3 regions of the Myceligenerans crystallogenes genome follow, and region 1 is predicted to be linked to each of the others. Evidence: riboswitches for the same ligand, from Rfam matches in the RefSeq annotation. Region 1 holds a riboswitch; each other region holds the start of a gene.
The links. A riboswitch is a leader RNA that binds a small molecule or an ion and turns the genes downstream of it on or off. The one in region 1 is predicted to bind thiamine pyrophosphate.
Positions count from the first base shown of each region.

Region 2: linked by a shared signal. The riboswitch ahead of thiD (bifunctional hydroxymethylpyrimidine kinase/phosphomethylpyrimidine kinase) and the one ahead of ABD208_RS15140 (FAD-dependent oxidoreductase) in region 1 are both predicted to bind thiamine pyrophosphate.
Region 3: linked by a shared signal. The riboswitch ahead of thiC (phosphomethylpyrimidine synthase ThiC) and the one ahead of ABD208_RS15140 (FAD-dependent oxidoreductase) in region 1 are both predicted to bind thiamine pyrophosphate.

Region 1 covers NZ_BAAANL010000006.1:111,552-116,484, forward strand. Annotated here, with positions in the region: gene ABD208_RS15125 (ThiF family adenylyltransferase) at 1-491, opposite strand, end outside; gene ABD208_RS15130 (thiazole synthase) at 581-1,573, opposite strand; gene thiS (sulfur carrier protein ThiS) at 1,576-1,830, opposite strand; gene ABD208_RS15140 (FAD-dependent oxidoreductase) at 1,827-3,221, opposite strand; TPP riboswitch at 3,212-3,317, opposite strand; gene thiE (thiamine phosphate synthase) at 3,424-4,092, shown strand; gene ABD208_RS15150 (EF-hand domain-containing protein) at 4,095-4,316, opposite strand; gene ABD208_RS15155 (TetR/AcrR family transcriptional regulator) at 4,359-4,933, opposite strand, start outside.
Region 2 covers NZ_BAAANL010000002.1:318,435-323,367, forward strand. Annotated here, with positions in the region: gene ABD208_RS06160 (hypothetical protein) at 51-965, shown strand; gene ABD208_RS06165 (hypothetical protein) at 1,014-1,604, shown strand; gene thiD (bifunctional hydroxymethylpyrimidine kinase/phosphomethylpyrimidine kinase) at 1,649-2,509, opposite strand; TPP riboswitch at 2,500-2,597, opposite strand; gene ABD208_RS06175 (HpcH/HpaI aldolase/citrate lyase family protein) at 2,646-3,506, opposite strand; gene ABD208_RS06180 (MaoC family dehydratase) at 3,503-4,018, opposite strand; gene ABD208_RS06185 (acyl-CoA dehydrogenase family protein) at 4,015-4,933, opposite strand, start outside.
Region 3 covers NZ_BAAANL010000001.1:30,884-35,816, reverse strand. Annotated here, with positions in the region: gene ABD208_RS00180 (DEAD/DEAH box helicase) at 1-478, shown strand, start outside; gene thiC (phosphomethylpyrimidine synthase ThiC) at 818-2,599, opposite strand; TPP riboswitch at 2,594-2,700, opposite strand; gene ABD208_RS00170 (hypothetical protein) at 2,813-3,037, shown strand; gene ABD208_RS00165 (helix-turn-helix transcriptional regulator) at 3,147-3,383, opposite strand; gene ABD208_RS00160 (ABC transporter permease) at 3,387-4,250, opposite strand; gene ABD208_RS00155 (ABC transporter ATP-binding protein) at 4,247-4,933, opposite strand, start outside.

The DNA of each region.
Region 1 (4,933 bases):
ACGCACGGGATGCCGAGGATCTCGGCGGCGTCGGACACGAGGTAGCGCGTCGCGAACGAGTCCGAGCCGTCGAGCACGAGGTCGTAGCCGCCCAGCAGGTCCAGGGCGTTCCCGGCCGTCAGCCGTTCCCGGTGCCCGACGACGACGACGTGCGGGTTGACCTCGCGGATCGTCGCGGCGGCCGACTCCGTCTTGGCCACCCCGAGATCGCTCTGCCCGTGGATCACCTGGCGTTGCAGGTTGGAGGCCTCCACGACGTCGTCGTCCACGATGCCGAGCGTGCCGACGCCGGCCGCCGCGAGATACAGCAACGCCGGGCTCCCGAGCCCGCCCGCCCCGACGACGAGCACCTTCGCGGCCGCAAGCCGCCGCTGCCCCTCCACCCCGATCCCGGGCAACGCAAGATGCCGCGCATACCGCACCACCTCCTGGTGACTCATGGCGGGGCCGGCCTCGACGAGAGGCGGAAGCGAGCCCTGCGACCATGTCATCTCGTTCGATGGTCGCGTTCCCACCGTACGAGATGACATGGTCGACACCTGGGCCGTGGCCGTCGGGCCAGCCGGGCGGCGGTCGGGGGTCACAGGGCCAGGTCCAGGTTGTTGGCCGGGGCGATGCGGCCCTCCGGGGGGGAGCTGGCCAGGGCCTGCTCGCGGCGGGGCATGCGGCCCGCGCGGGCCGCGTCGTACCCGGCCTCGACGGCCAGGCGCATCGCGCGGGCCATGCGGACCGGGTCCGCCGCGCGCGTCACGGCGGTGGCCAGGAGGACGCCGTCGCAGCCGAGCTCCATCGCGAGCGCCGCGTCCGACGCCGTGCCGATCCCCGCGTCGAGGATGACCGGGACGGGCGACTCCGCGGCGATCGCCTCGATGTTGCGCGGGTTCGCGATGCCCAGCCCGGAGCCGATGGGCGAGCCGAGCGGCATGACGGCCGCGCAGCCCGCGTCGGCGAGATGGCGGGCGGTGACCGGGTCGTCGTTGGTGTAGGGCAGGACGGTGAAGCCGTCGGCGACCAGGGTCCGCGCCGCCTCGACGAGGCCGATCGGGTCCGGGAGGAGCGTGACGTCGTCGGCGATGACCTCCAGCTTGACCCAGTCCGTGCCGCACGCCTCGCGTGCGAGCTGCGCGGTCAGGACGGCCTCGCGGACCGTGAAGCAGCCCGCGGTGTTGGGCAGGGCGCGGATGCCGAGGCGGTCGAGCATGGCCCACACGGAGGTGTCGCCTCCGGCCGACGCACCGCCGGGCGCGGGCCCGCCCGGCGCGGGCCGCGCTACGCGCCGCATCGCAACGGTGGTCAGTTTCGTGCCCGACGCCGTCAGCGCGTCCGCGAGCGCCAGCAGGCTCGACGCTCCCCCGGTCCCCATGACGAGCCGCGAGCCGAGCTCGACCCCGGCGATGGTCAGGGGTGTCCCGGTCACGCCGGCCGACGCGCCGGTCGCGCCGGTCGCGCCAGCGGACGTCCCGGTCGCGCCAGCCGGCCTCCCGGTCGCGTCGGCGGGCGTGCCGGTCGCGCCGGCCGGGTGCCTCGCGGCGTCGCCGGGCAGGGTGCCGGTGAGGTGCGATGTTGGTTCCATGGTCAGCCTCCCTGGACGGCGGTGACGACCTCGACCCGCATGCCGGGCCGGATCTCGGTGCGCTCCCAGGCGCCGCGCGGCACGACGGCGTCGTCCACGGCGACGGCGACGCCCTGCGGCACGCCGTCGACGACGACCTCGGGCAGCAGCCGGCCGACCAGCTCGGCGACGGGCAGCGGACCCTCGAGGGGGTAAGGCAGGCCGTTCACGACGGCGCTGGCTTCGCCGTTCACGACGGCGCTCGGTTCGGCGGTCATGCGAATGCTCCTTCGTGCGGGGCGGGGTTCTCGAACAGCCGGGCAAGGTGCCGGCCGACGACGGCGGCCGTGTGCGGGGTCAGGAGGATGCCGTTGCGGTGGTGCCCGGTCGCCAGGAACAGCCCGGGCTCGGCCATACCGATCAGCGGCAGGTTGTCCGGGGTCGCCGGCCGCGACCGGGTGGTGGTCTCGATCAGGTCGGCCTCGTCCAGGCCGGGCAGCAGCGCCCGCGCGTCGCGCAGCAGCGCGAACACGTCCCCGGCGCGGGTCCGCGTGGTGGCGTCCCGCTCGTCGGACGACGCGCCGACGACGATCTCCCGCCGCCCGTCGCCCCGGGCCGCCCGCGGGACCACATAGACGGACCGGCCCTGGACGGTGCCGCGCACCACGACGGAAGGCCCGGCCGCGGCGTCGGCCTCGAGCCGCAGCGTCGTCCCGGGCACGGCCCGCGTCGCCGCTCCCCCGTACAACCCCGCGCTCGCGTACCCGGCGGCGAGGACGACGACGTCGGCGGGATGCTCGACCCCGTCCTCGTCCACCACCCCGGCCACGCGCTCGCGAGGTGGGGCTTCGGACGCCCGGGCAGGGCCGACGGGATGCTCGACCCCGTCCCCGTCCTCGTCCACGACCCCGGCCACGCGCTCGCGAGATAGTGCCTCCGGCCGCGAGGCGGTGCCGTCCATCGCGAGGAAAGGAATTCGCTCGCGCGGTAGTGCCTCCCGATCCGGGGCAGAGCCCTCGGAGAGCAGTACCCCGGGACCTGAGGCACCACCTCGCGGGGTCGAGGCTGCGCCCGGATCGGGGATGACGCCCGGAACAGCGGTGCGGCGGAGAGAAGCGACCGCGCGGGTGACGAGCGTCGCGTCCGGGTGGGCGGTGACCACCCGGAGCAGGGCCCGGTGGACGGCCCGGGGATCGACCTGGTGATCGCCCGGGATCCAGGCCGCGGCCGCGATGCGCGGGCCGAGGGAGGGTTCGCGGTCGCGGGCCTCGGCGACCGGGATCTCGCGGGAGCCCAGGCCGAGGTCGCGGTGGAGAGCCAGGCGGCGGCGGAGCAGGGCGGCGTCGTCGGCGTCGAAGGCGACCGCCAGCGTTCCCGAGGCGTCCAGGCCGAGGGCTCCCGGCGGGAGGCCCGCGGCTCGTTCCAGGACTGCCGCGAACTCCGGCCAGAGCCGGACGCTCCGGGCGCCGAACCGCGCGAGGTCCCGTTCCCCGAAGTCGGCTTCCATCGTCGGCCCGAGCATTCCGGCGGCGGCATGCGTCGCCCCGGCCCCCGGCGCCGGATCGAGCACCGTGACCGTCGCCCCGGCGTCCAGCGCCCGCCAGGCGGCGGCAAGTCCGATGATCCCCGCGCCCACGACGACGACGCCGGGCGCACGACCGTGTCCCATTGCTTGCTCCCTTCGCCGGCATGACCCGGATCAGGTTCGACGGTCGGCGCGCCTGCGCCCTCTCAGCCCCGCGGCGGGGCTCCCGTGCATGTGTGTGCAGCAACCATAACTCGCATCCGGCGTGGTTCCGGACGCGGGCGGCGCGGGCGCGGGGTGGTCACGCCCCGGGCCCGCGGGCCGGTCGCGCCTAGACTCCGGTGCCGTGGATCCCAGAACGCGGCTCGCCGACGCCCGGCTGTACCTGTGCACCGACGCCCGGGAGGCGTCCGGTGACCTCGCGGCCTTCCTGCACGCCGTGCTCGGGAACGGGGTCGACGTCGTGCAGCTGCGGGACAAGTCGCTCGACGCCGCGCGGGAGATCGAGCTGCAGGCGCTCGTGGCGCGGGTCGCGGCCGAGCACGGGGCGCTGTGGGCGGTCAACGACCGCGCCGACGTCGCGGGCCTGACCGGCGCGCCCGCCGTGCACATGGGGCAGGACGACCTCTCCCCCGCCCAGGTCACCGCCCTGCTCGGCGAGGGCCCGGCGCTCGGCCGGTCGACGCACGCGTTCGGCGAGGCGATGGCGGCCGAGGCGGATCCCCGGGTGGACTACTTCTGCGTCGGCCCGCTCTGGTCCACCCCGACCAAGCCCGGCCGCCCCGCCGTCGGCCTCGGCCTGCTGCGGGAGGTCGCGGACACGAAGCCCGCGACGCCGTGGTTCGCGATCGGCGGCATCGACGACGTCACGCGGGACGACGACGCCGGGCCCACCCGCCTCGACCAGGTCCTGGAGGCGGGCGCCCGCCGCGTCGTCGTCGTCCGCGCGATCACGCGGGCGGCCGATCCGGGCGCCGCGGCGGCGGCCCTGCGCCGCCGCCTCGACGAGGCCTGAGGTCAGGCGTTCCAGGCCTCGGTGAACTCCGCGAGGTTGATCTTGCCGTCACCGTCGCCATCGGCGTGGACGAAGATCGAGGTGAGGTCGTCCTTGGAGACGTCCTCGCCCTTCTTGGCCATCGCCTGGCGGAACTCGTCGACGGTGATGTGGCCGTCGCCGTCGCCGTCGAACTCGGTGAACGTGGCGGTCAGGTCGTCTTCGGCGGTCACTTCTCCGGTCACTGCGGCAGCCTCCTGAATTGTCCGGGAACGGTCGCAGGAAGGCTACCGCGTCCCGATGCCCGTCAGGATCTGGTCGACGAGGCGCTCGGCGAGATCGGGCGTGCGCAGGTGCGGGTAGTGGCCGTAGATCTGGATCGTCAGCAGCGGGCTGACCAGCCCCGCGGCGACGAGCATCGGATCGAGGTCGGCGCGCAGCTCGCCCCGCTCGATCCAGTACCGCACGAGCTCGATCCCGGCCCGGCGGCGCTCCGTCATCAGGCGCTCCTGCTGCGCGGCGAGCTCCGGGTTGTCCTCGGAGTCGATCATGATGCAGCGCAGGATCCGGCGCTCCCGGGGCGAGACGTCGGTGCGGACGGCCTTGAGCATGCGGATCAGGTCGTCGCGCACCGACTCGTGCGGCAGCTCGAACGCCGGCGGCGCCTTGATGCTCTCGACCGCGGCGGCGACCAGCTCCTCCTTGGTGGCCCAGCGCCGGTAGATCGTGGTCTTGGACGTGCCCGCGCGCGCCGCGACCGCCTCGACGGTGATCGCGCGCATCGAGCCGTGCTCGGCCACGAGGTCGAGCACGGCGGCGAGGATCGCGTTGCTCGCCGCCGTGCTGCGCGGACGCCCGACGA
Region 2 (4,933 bases), on a different contig from region 1:
ACGACGCCGAATATGTCGCGTACAGAACCCCAGATCGGTACGTTTCGCCTATGAGCGACGAGCGCCAGATCACATCTGACGACACGGAGAACGACGCGGCTCCGGCCCCCGCGGGCAACGGCGCCGGCGAGGACAGCGACCGCATCGAGCGACTGCGCGCGCTGCTGACCGCACCGATCAAGATCCCCGAGTCGGAGAGCAGCGGAGCGGGCAGCGGTGTGAGCAGCGGTGCGAGCGGCAGCACGAGCACCGCCACGGGCGGCACCCGCGACGGGGCCGACGCCGATCCCGACGCCGGCGACCCCGACGAGTACCCCGCCCCCGCCGTCGACATCCCGCCGCACGTGCGGGCCGCCGCGGAGGCCGCCGCGTCACGCGGGGCCGACGAGCAGCGCACCGCCAAGGGCGGGAAGAAGCGCCGGACCTGGGCCGACGCGTTCCTCGACTCCGGCAGGCGCGACCTCGGCGCGGCCGGCGGCGATGCCGCCGCCCAGCTGCTGGCCCGGCTCGACGAGCTCGACCGGCGCACCGGCGAGGACATCGCCCTGGTCCGCGCCCGGGCCAACGAGGCCGCCGACTCGGCCGCCGAGGCGCGCCAGGGCATCGAGGCCCTGCGCACCGAGGCGTCCGCGGCCGCCGAGGGCGCGCGGGCCGCCACCGCGCGGCTCGACGTCGCCGAACGGACCGCGGCCGAGAACTCCGCCACGAGCTCCGCGGCGACCGGCGAGCTCCGCGACGACCTCACCGCCCAGCGCGACGAGATCGCCCGGCTCACCGCGTCCCTCGAGGAATCCCTGGAAACCGCCCGCGAGGCCGCGGCCGGCGCGGGATCCGCGGCCTCGGCGGCCTCGGCGGCGCGGGAGGCCGCGCAGACGGCGGCGAGGAAGGCGGGCACGGCCATGGTCGTGGCCGTCATCGGGGTGGTGTGCGCGCTGGCGGCGATCGGGCTGGCTTTCCTGCCCTGACCTCGGGAGGGGTTCGCCGCCGGGCCCGGCGCTGGTACCTTTCTGGCCATGGCGCCCCTGGACGACTCACCCCGGCACGCGACACCGAGGCAGGCCCGCAAGGCCTGGGACCCGCGGCCCCTCCTGTCCGATCTCAAGGCGGGGGTGCAGGCGCAGCTGTCCCGGGCGGACGTGCCCGGCGAGGGCCCGGACGGCGCCGGGGTCTCGACGGTCGCCCAGCCGACCGTCGACGCCGGGATGTCCGACCCGGCGGGGTCCGAGAACGCGCGGGTCGGCGGGTCGGCGATGGTGCACGCGCCGGTCGCGCCGGACTCGGCCGAGTCCCGCGACAAGAAGAACCTGCGGCGCGCGGCCGAGGCGGCCGAGGCCGCCGCCGCGCAGGCCGCGGGCGCGGCGTCGCAGGCGGCGATCACCGCCGAGCGGGCGATGAGCGAGGCCCACGCCGCGCGCACCGACGCCGCCGCCGCGAGCAGGAACGTGACCGCCGCGCTCGGCGAGCTGAGCGCCGCCGCCGAGGAGATCTCGGCGCTGCACCGGACCCTGCAGGACGTGCGGGAGCGGGCCCGGCGGGAGGTCCTCGTCGCGTGGGGCGGCGCCGGGGTGGCGCTGCTGGTCGCCGTCGTCGCGCTGCTCGTGTGACAGCCGGGCGCCGGCCGGTGACGTGACCGCCCGCCGCCCGGGCCTCACGCCTCCAGCGCGTACGGCTTGACGCCCGCCGCGTCCCACAGCATGCCCAGGTGGTCCACCGGCCCGTGCCCGCCGCGCGAGCCGACGCCCAGGCTCTCCCCCCGCGCGATCGCCGCGCGCAGCCAGGTCGTCGCGCGGCGCAGCGACTCCGGCCACGAGCCCGTCGTCACGCGCAGCGTCGCCATCGCCGACGACAGGGAGCAGCCCGTGCCGTGCGTGCTGGTCGCCACGAGCCGCGGCCCGCTGACCCTGGCCTCCTCGCCCGCGGCCGAGACGAGCGCGTCCGGCGTGTCCGACGCCATGAGGTGGCCCCCCTTGGCCAGCACGAGCACGTCGTGCTCGTGGGCGACCTGGCGCGCCTGCGCCACGACCTCGGTCCAGGTCACGGCCTCGGCCGCGCCGGTCAGGGCGGCCAGCTCCGGGATGTTCGGGGTGACGAGGTCGGCCAGCGAGATCAGGTCGCGCAGCGCCGCCTCCGCCGCGGGCTCCAGCAGCCGGTCGCCCGAGGTGGAGATCATGACCGGGTCGATCACGACGACCGGCGGGCGGACCCGCCGCAGCCACGCCCCGACCGCGTCGGCCACCCCGGCGGTGCCCAGCATGCCGATCTTGACCGCGTCGACGGCGATGTCGTCGCTGACCGCGTCGAGCTGCTGGGTGACGAACTCCGCCGGCGGCGCGTGCACGCCCCGCACGCCCTGGGTGTTCTGCGCCGTCAGCGCGGTGATCACGGCCATCCCGTAGCCGCAGTGCGCGGCGATGGACTTCAGGTCCGCCTGGATCCCCGCGCCGCCGGACGGGTCCGAGCCCGCGATCGACAACACGCGCGGCACCTTGCGTCCATGCAAAGCACTCATCTCGACATTCCCTCCGCCGGTACGAGCTGGGTCAGGTTCGACGGGTATGTTCTCAGCTGCCACGAAGGAAGCACCCCGTGTCGATTTCTTTCCCAGCTTACGGGGCCACGGCCTGACTTGTCGAGAAAAGTCCGGCTCAGCGGGATGTCGGGTGGGTCACACCGGCCCGGTCCAGGACGGCGCGGGCATGGCGCAGCACCGGCTCGTCGATCATGACGCCGTCGAGCGTGAAGACCCCCGTGCCGCCGGGGGCGGAACCGCCCGCCGCCCCGGCCGCGGCGAGGATGCGGCTCGCGCGCGCGATCTCCTCGCCGCTCGGCGCGTACGCGGCGCGGATCACCGGCACGTGCTTCGGGTGGATGCAGGCCGTGGCCGCGAAGCCGGACGCGACGGCGTCGGCCGCCTCGGCGCGCAGGCCGTCCAGGTCGTCGATGTCGAGGTGGACGGCGTCGATCGCCGGTTTGCCCGCGGCGCCCGCCGCGAGCAGCACGTGGGCCCGGGCCGTGCGGGCGACGTCGCGGTACTCCCCCCGCGCGCGCTCGCCCGGCCCGAAGCGGCTGGAGGTGCCGCCGAGCGACGCGACCAGGTCCTCCGCGCCCCACATCAGCGCGATCACCTCGTCCCGGTGCGCCAGGGCGGGCGCCTCGACGACACCCGCGGCCGTCTCGCACAGGGCGATGACCCGGAACCCGTCGAGCGCGGGCAGGCCCGCGTCGGCCTTGGCGACCATCAGCGTGCGGAATGGCGTGGCCCGCACGGCGGCCAGGTCGGCGGCGTGATCGCGGGTCCCGGGCGGGTTGACCCGCACGACGGTGCGCTCGGGGTCGAGGGCGCCCGCGGCGGCGTCGGACCTCAGCGCGTCGCGCGCGGCGGGCCGCGCCCCGGGCGCGACGGCGTCCTCGAGATCGAGGATGACGCCGTCCGCCCGGGACGCGGCCTTGGCGAACCGGTCGGGCCGGTCCGCCGGGCAGAACAGGAGGGCGGGTCCGGGGATCACGAGCCCGCGCCGTCCGTGCGCGACGGTTCGGCCGCCTCGTGCCCGGCCCGCGTCCAGAACAGGCCGTTGCGCACCGCGCGCGCGACGACGACGTCGTCCTGGTTGCGCCCGACGTGCTCCAGCGTCACGATCCCCTGGCCGGGGCGGGACCCCGAGGGTCGCTTGGCCTGCACGATCGTCTCGCCGTACAGCGTGTCGCCGTGGAAGACCGGCGCGGGGAACGTGACCTGCTCGAAGCCGAGGTTGGCCACGAGCGTGCCCGCCGTGACCTGCCACGTGGACAGGCCCACCAGCGTGGACAGCGTCCACAGGGAGTTCACGAGGCGCTGCCCGAACGGCTGGGTCGCGGCCCAGGCGGCGTCGAGGTGCAGCGGCTGGCCGTTCATGGTCAGCGTGGTGAACAGCACGTCGTCGGCCTCCGTGGCGGTGCGGCCCGGGCGGTGCAGGTAGCGGTCCCCGGGCTCCAGCTCGTCGAAGTACCGGCCGCGCGCCAGGAACTCCCGCCCGCTCATGCCAGCCCCATCTCCCGCGCCAGCACCATCAGCTGCACCTCCGTGGTTCCCTCGCCGATCTCGAGCACCTTCGCGTCGCGGTAGTGCCGCGCGACGGCGTTCTCGTTGAGGAAACCGTACCCGCCCCAGATCTGGGACGCGTCGTGCGCGTTGGCCATCGCGGCCTCCGACCCGATGAGCTTGGCGAGCGACGCCTCCGCCTTGAACGGGACGCCCGCGACCAGCTTCTGCGCGGCGTCCATCCAGGCCAGGCGGGCGCTGTGGGCGCGGGCCTGCATGCGGCCCAGCATGAACGCGACGTGCTGGTTGTGCCCGATGGGTTCCCCGAACACCTTGCGCTCCTTGGCCCGGGCCAGCGCCTGCTCGTAGCAGCCGAGCGCCGCCCCCGCGCACAGCGCCGCGAACGCGACCCGGCCCTCGTCCAGCGCCCGCAGGAAGTTCGCGTAGCCGCGGCCCTGCTCCCCCAGCATCGCCGAGTGCGGGACGCGCACGTCGGTGAAGGTCAGGGGGTGGGTGTCCGACGTGTGCCAGCCGACCTTGTCGTACGCGGGCCCCACCTCAAACCCGGGCGTGCCGCTCGGCACGACGAAGCACGTGAGCTCCGGGCGGCCGTCCGGCTTGCGGCCCGTCACGGCGGTGACCGTGACCAGGGAGGTGATGGGCGTACCGGAGTTGGTGATGAACTGCTTGGAGCCGTTGATCACCCACTCGTCGCCCTCGCGGACGGCCGTGGTGGCGGTGGCTCCGGCGTCGGACCCGGCGCCCTGCTCCGTCAGGCCGAACCCGGCCAGCGCGCGCCCGGCGAGCAGGTCCGGCAGCCAGCGTTCCTTCTGCTCGTCGCTGCCGTGCCGGTAGACCGGCACGATGCCGAGCCCGACGCCCGCCTCGAGCGTGACGCCGAGCGACTGGTCCACC
Region 3 (4,933 bases), on a different contig from region 1:
GACGCTCGGCACCCAGGCGCTCGACCTGCCGGAACGGACGCTCGGGACCGTGGCGGTGTGGTGGTCCGTGCCGGAGTTCGTGCTGCGGGCCGCGGGCGTGTCCGCCGAGGAGGCGCCCGGGGCGCTGCACGCGGCCGAGCACGCGTCGATCGGGATGCTGCCCCTGCTGGCCACGTGCGACCGGTGGGATCTGGGCGGGGTGTCCACCGAGCTCCACGCCGACACCGGCGAGGCGACGGTGTTCGTGTACGACGCCTTTCCCGGCGGGGCCGGGTTCGCCGAGCGGGGGTTCGAGCTGGGGGCGACATGGCTGCGGGCGACCCGGGACGTGATCGCGCGGTGCGACTGCGCCGACGGGTGCCCGTCGTGCGTGCAGTCGCCGAAGTGCGGGTCGTACAACTCGCCGCTGGAGAAGGAGGCGGCGGTGCGGCTGCTGGACGCGGTGCTGTCGCACGCGCCCGGCCCGGAGGCGCGATGAGGTGGGCTACTTTCCTGGTCAAATTGCATGGCGACAGGCCAGGATGACTGCATGCCCCAGAATCTGCTGTTCTCGACCTCGGCCGGCGCCGGGTCCCGGCCGGGAGTCCGGCGATGATCCTGATACTCCTCGGGATCGGTGTCGGAGTCGCCGTCTACGCCACCGTGTACGGAGTGCCGTTCGACACCGGGTGGTGACGCCCCCCGAAGCTGTGGATCGGGTCCGGTCCGCTGCCTGCGCCCTGATGGTGCCCGCCGGGAGTCCCGTCGCGCGGCACGGGGCGGGACCTGTCGCACAGGGCCGACGCCGCCGGGACGGCGTCGGCCCTGTGCTGGTCGGTCAGCCGGGTGAGCCGACCTTGGGGTCCGGGAGGTAGACCGTGCCGCCCGCGGCGAGGAATTCCTCGGACTTGGCGGCCATGCCGGCACGGGCCTCGGCCGGGGTGAGGGCTGCCGCGACGTCGTCGGGTACGGCGGCGCCGGCGATCGCCTGCTGGGCGGCCGCGCCGCCGAACTCGTCGCGGATGTCCTGCGAGATGCGCATGGAGCAGAACTTCGGGCCGCACATCGAGCAGAAGTGGGCGGTCTTGGCCGCCTCCGCGGGGAGGGTCTCGTCGTGGTACTCCTGCGCGAGCTCCGGGTCGAGCGAGAGGGCGAACTGGTCGCGCCAGCGGAACTCGAAGCGGGCCTTGCTCAGGGCGTCGTCGCGGTCGCGCGCGCCGGGGTGGCCCTTGGCGATGTCCGCCGCGTGCGCGGCGATCTTGTAGGTGACGACGCCGGTGCGGACGTCGTCCCGGTTCGGCAGGCCGAGGTGCTCCTTGGGCGTGACGTAGCAGAGCATCGCGGTGCCGTAGCGGGCGATCTCGGCGGCGCCGATGGCGGAGGTGATGTGGTCGTAGCCGGGGGCGATGTCGGTCACCAGCGGGCCGAGCGTGTAGAAGGGGGCACCCTGGCAGAGCTCCTGCTGACGCTCCACGTTCTCCCGCACCAGGTGCAGCGGGACGTGGCCCGGGCCCTCCACCATCACCTGCACGTCGTGCTCCCAGGCGCGGCTGGTCAGCTCGGCGAGGGTGTCGAGCTCGGCGAACTGGGCGGCGTCGTTGGCGTCCGCGACGGAGCCGGGGCGCAGGCCGTCGCCGAGGGAGAACGCGACGTCGTACGCCGCGAAGATCTCGCAGAGCTCGTCGAAGTGGGTGTAGGTGAAGTTCTCCTGGTGGTGGGCGAGGCACCAGCCCGCCATGATCGAGCCGCCGCGGGAGACGATGCCCGTCACGCGGTCCGCGGTGAGCGGGACGTAGCGCAGCAGCACGCCCGCGTGGACGGTCATGTAGTCCACGCCCTGCTCGCACTGCTCGATCACCGTGTCGCGATAGATCTCCCAGGTCAGCGTGTTGGCGTCGCCGTTGACCTTCTCGAGGGCCTGGTAGATCGGCACGGTGCCGATGGGGACGGGCGAGTTGCGCAGGATCCACTCGCGGGTGGTGTGGATCGCGTCGCCGGTGGACAGGTCCATCACCGTGTCGGCGCCCCAGCGGGTGGCCCACTGGAGCTTCTCGACCTCCTCGGCGACCGAGCTGTGGACGGCCGAGTTCCCGATGTTCGCGTTGACCTTCACCGTGAAGGCCTTGCCGATGATCATCGGCTCGGACTCGGGGTGGTTGACGTTGTTCGGGATGATGGCGCGGCCCGCGGCGACCTCGGAGCGGACGAGCTCGGCGTCGCAGCCCTCCCGGAGCGCGACGAACCGCATCTCCGGGGTGATCTCGCCCTTGCGGGCGTAGTGCATCTGGGTGATCGTGCGGCCGGGCAGGGCACGGCGGGGCGGGCGGCGGGTGCCCTTCCACTCGTCCTCGGCCGCGCGCCTGCGGCGGCCGTCGTCGGCCTCCGCGGGCGGGCGGCCCGCGTACTCCTCGGTGTCACCGCGCCCGACGATCCAGTCCGTGCGGCCCGCGGGGAGGCCCTCGTTCGGGTCGCAGGCCGGGCCGTCGGTGCGGTAGACACGCAGCGGGGGGTTCGCCGTGCCGTCGGGAGACGGTGCGAGGGTGATCTCGGTGACGGGAATCCTCAGGCCGGTGGCCTGGTCGACGTCGTACGTGAGCGCGCGCGAAGGGATGCTGGTCATCACTCTCCTACTTCCTACGCCGGTATGAGCCGGAATCAGGTTCGACGGTCCGGGCCGCGACAGCCCGATCTCAGCCCCTGCGAGGGCACCCGTGGGATCGCCGCTTACGTTACAACATGTCAGCATCCGGGCGTCAAGCGTTCCGCCCCACCATGTGCGGATCGCCCTTCCCCGGTTCGCAACACGCCATCTGACCTGCGAGGATATGACGCCGTGGACGATATGACAGTGCAGCGCGTACCCCCCGGACCAGTTCTCGACGCCTTGCGCACGCACCACTGGCTACCGCCCAGGTGGGACTCCGTCCATCCCGTGCTCCTGGAATCCGCCCTCGAACTGGCCGACGGCGACCCGCGCCGCCTCCGTGTCGAGGACGACGGCACGGTCACCGTGCTCAACCACCCCGCAACCCCGAACCCGGGCGACGACGGAGCCTGACGAGCGCGCGGGCGCACGCACGGGACGCGGGCGTCCCGTTCGGTCCCACGCACTCGCCGGCTCGTCACCGGCCGGGTCCGGCCCGGCACGAACGGCCGTCCGGCCGGCGTCATTCCCCCAGGCGCCGGAAAGGACGGGTACTGAAGATCACCTCGACCGCGACACCGAAGTACTCGGCGATGCGCAGGGCCAGGTGGAGCGACGGGCTGTACTCACCTCGTTCCAGATAGCCGACCGTCTGGTAGTGCACGCCCAGTGCCTCGGCCAGCTCGCGCCGCGAGATGCCCCGTTCGGCGCGGAGCATCGCGATGCGGTTGTGGACGACGTCGGACGTGGTCTCGCCCACCGCTCACCACCCCTGAGCCATGACGCGGTCCCTGGCCGCGGCGACCGCTGCCCCCGACGCGCGCCGGGTCATCCGCCGCAGCACGATCGGGGCGAGGATCAGGCCCAGCACGATCCACACGCCGAGCACGCCGAACATCTCCAGGGTGCGCCACGACCCGCCGATCTCGGCCGCGGCCATCTCCGCCGGGAGCAGCGCCGAGCGCGCCCCGAGCCCCAGCCAGTAGTAGGGGAACGCCTGGCCGAGCCACTGCAGCCAGACGGGCAGCGCGGTGATCGGGTAGAAGATGCCCGACACCGTCAGCAGCACCATCGAGCCGAGCATGAGCAGGCCGGTCTGCTGCGCGGTCTTGAACAGCGAGCCGAGGGCGATGCCGATCGGAACGGTCGCCAGCATGCCGACCACGAAGATCACCGCGAGCAGCACCCAGGTGCGGGCGTCGAACCGCAGGTCACCCGCCACCGTGAACCCCGGGATGACGAGCAGGGCGAGACTCATCAGCGTCGTCGCGCCGAACAACACGATCTTGCCGAACATGTAGCCGATCATGCCGTTGGGCGTGGCCTTGGCCCGCAGCAGGGTGCCGTCCTCGCGGTCGGTGGCGATCGTGCCCGCGGGCCCGGTCATCCCGCCGAACCCGATCGACATCCCGACGATGCTCGGCAGCACCATGGCGCCGAGCTCGAAGTTCATGCCGGGCACGGTGTTGCCCCGCATGAAGAGCAGCACCACGGCGAAGATCGCCGGCATCAGGAAGTACCAGAGGACGTCCCCGGGCTCCCGGAACGACTGCTTGGTCTCCAGCCAGCCGCGCACCAGCCCCGCGCGCACGGCCACCCAGCGCTGTTCGTTGGTCGTCGTCGTCATGAGCGCACCTCCTCGATCTCACTGCTCGCGCCCTCGGCGGGCGTCCCGCCCGCCTGGCCGGGCGTCTCCGGTCGATCACCGCCGGACTCCGCCTGCCCCGTCTCGGCGCGGTGCACCAGCGCCATGTAGGTGTCCTCGAGACTCGCGTGCCGCACCTCCAGGTCCACCACGTCCGGCTCCCGCGCGAGCAACCCGCGGACGAAGCCCGTCGGGTCGCCTTCGGTGACCGCGTGCACGTGCCGTTCGCCCGCGATCGTCCAGCGCACCTCCGCGCCCTGGGCCATCTGGCGCGCCAGTGCCTCGGCCGATCCGTTCGCGACGATGCTGCCCTTGTCCAGGATCAGGATCCGGTCGGCGAGCTTCTCCGCCTCGTCGAGATCGTGGGTGGTGAGCAGGATGGTCGTGTTGTCGAAATCGGCCAGGCGGTGGACCAGGTCGTGGAACTCCCGGCGGGCGTGCGGGTCGAAGCCCGCCGTCGGCTCGTCGAGGAACACCAGTTCCGGCCGGCCGACGATGCCGATCGCCACGTCGAGGCGGCGCCGCTGCCCGCCCGAGAGGGCCTTGATCTTGAGGTTCGCGTGCTCGGTCAGGCCGACGGTCCGCAGCAGCTCGTCGACGTCCCACGGCCGCTGGACCTCCGGGGTGGAGAACGGCACGTAGAACCTGGCCAGGTAGCCCAGCAG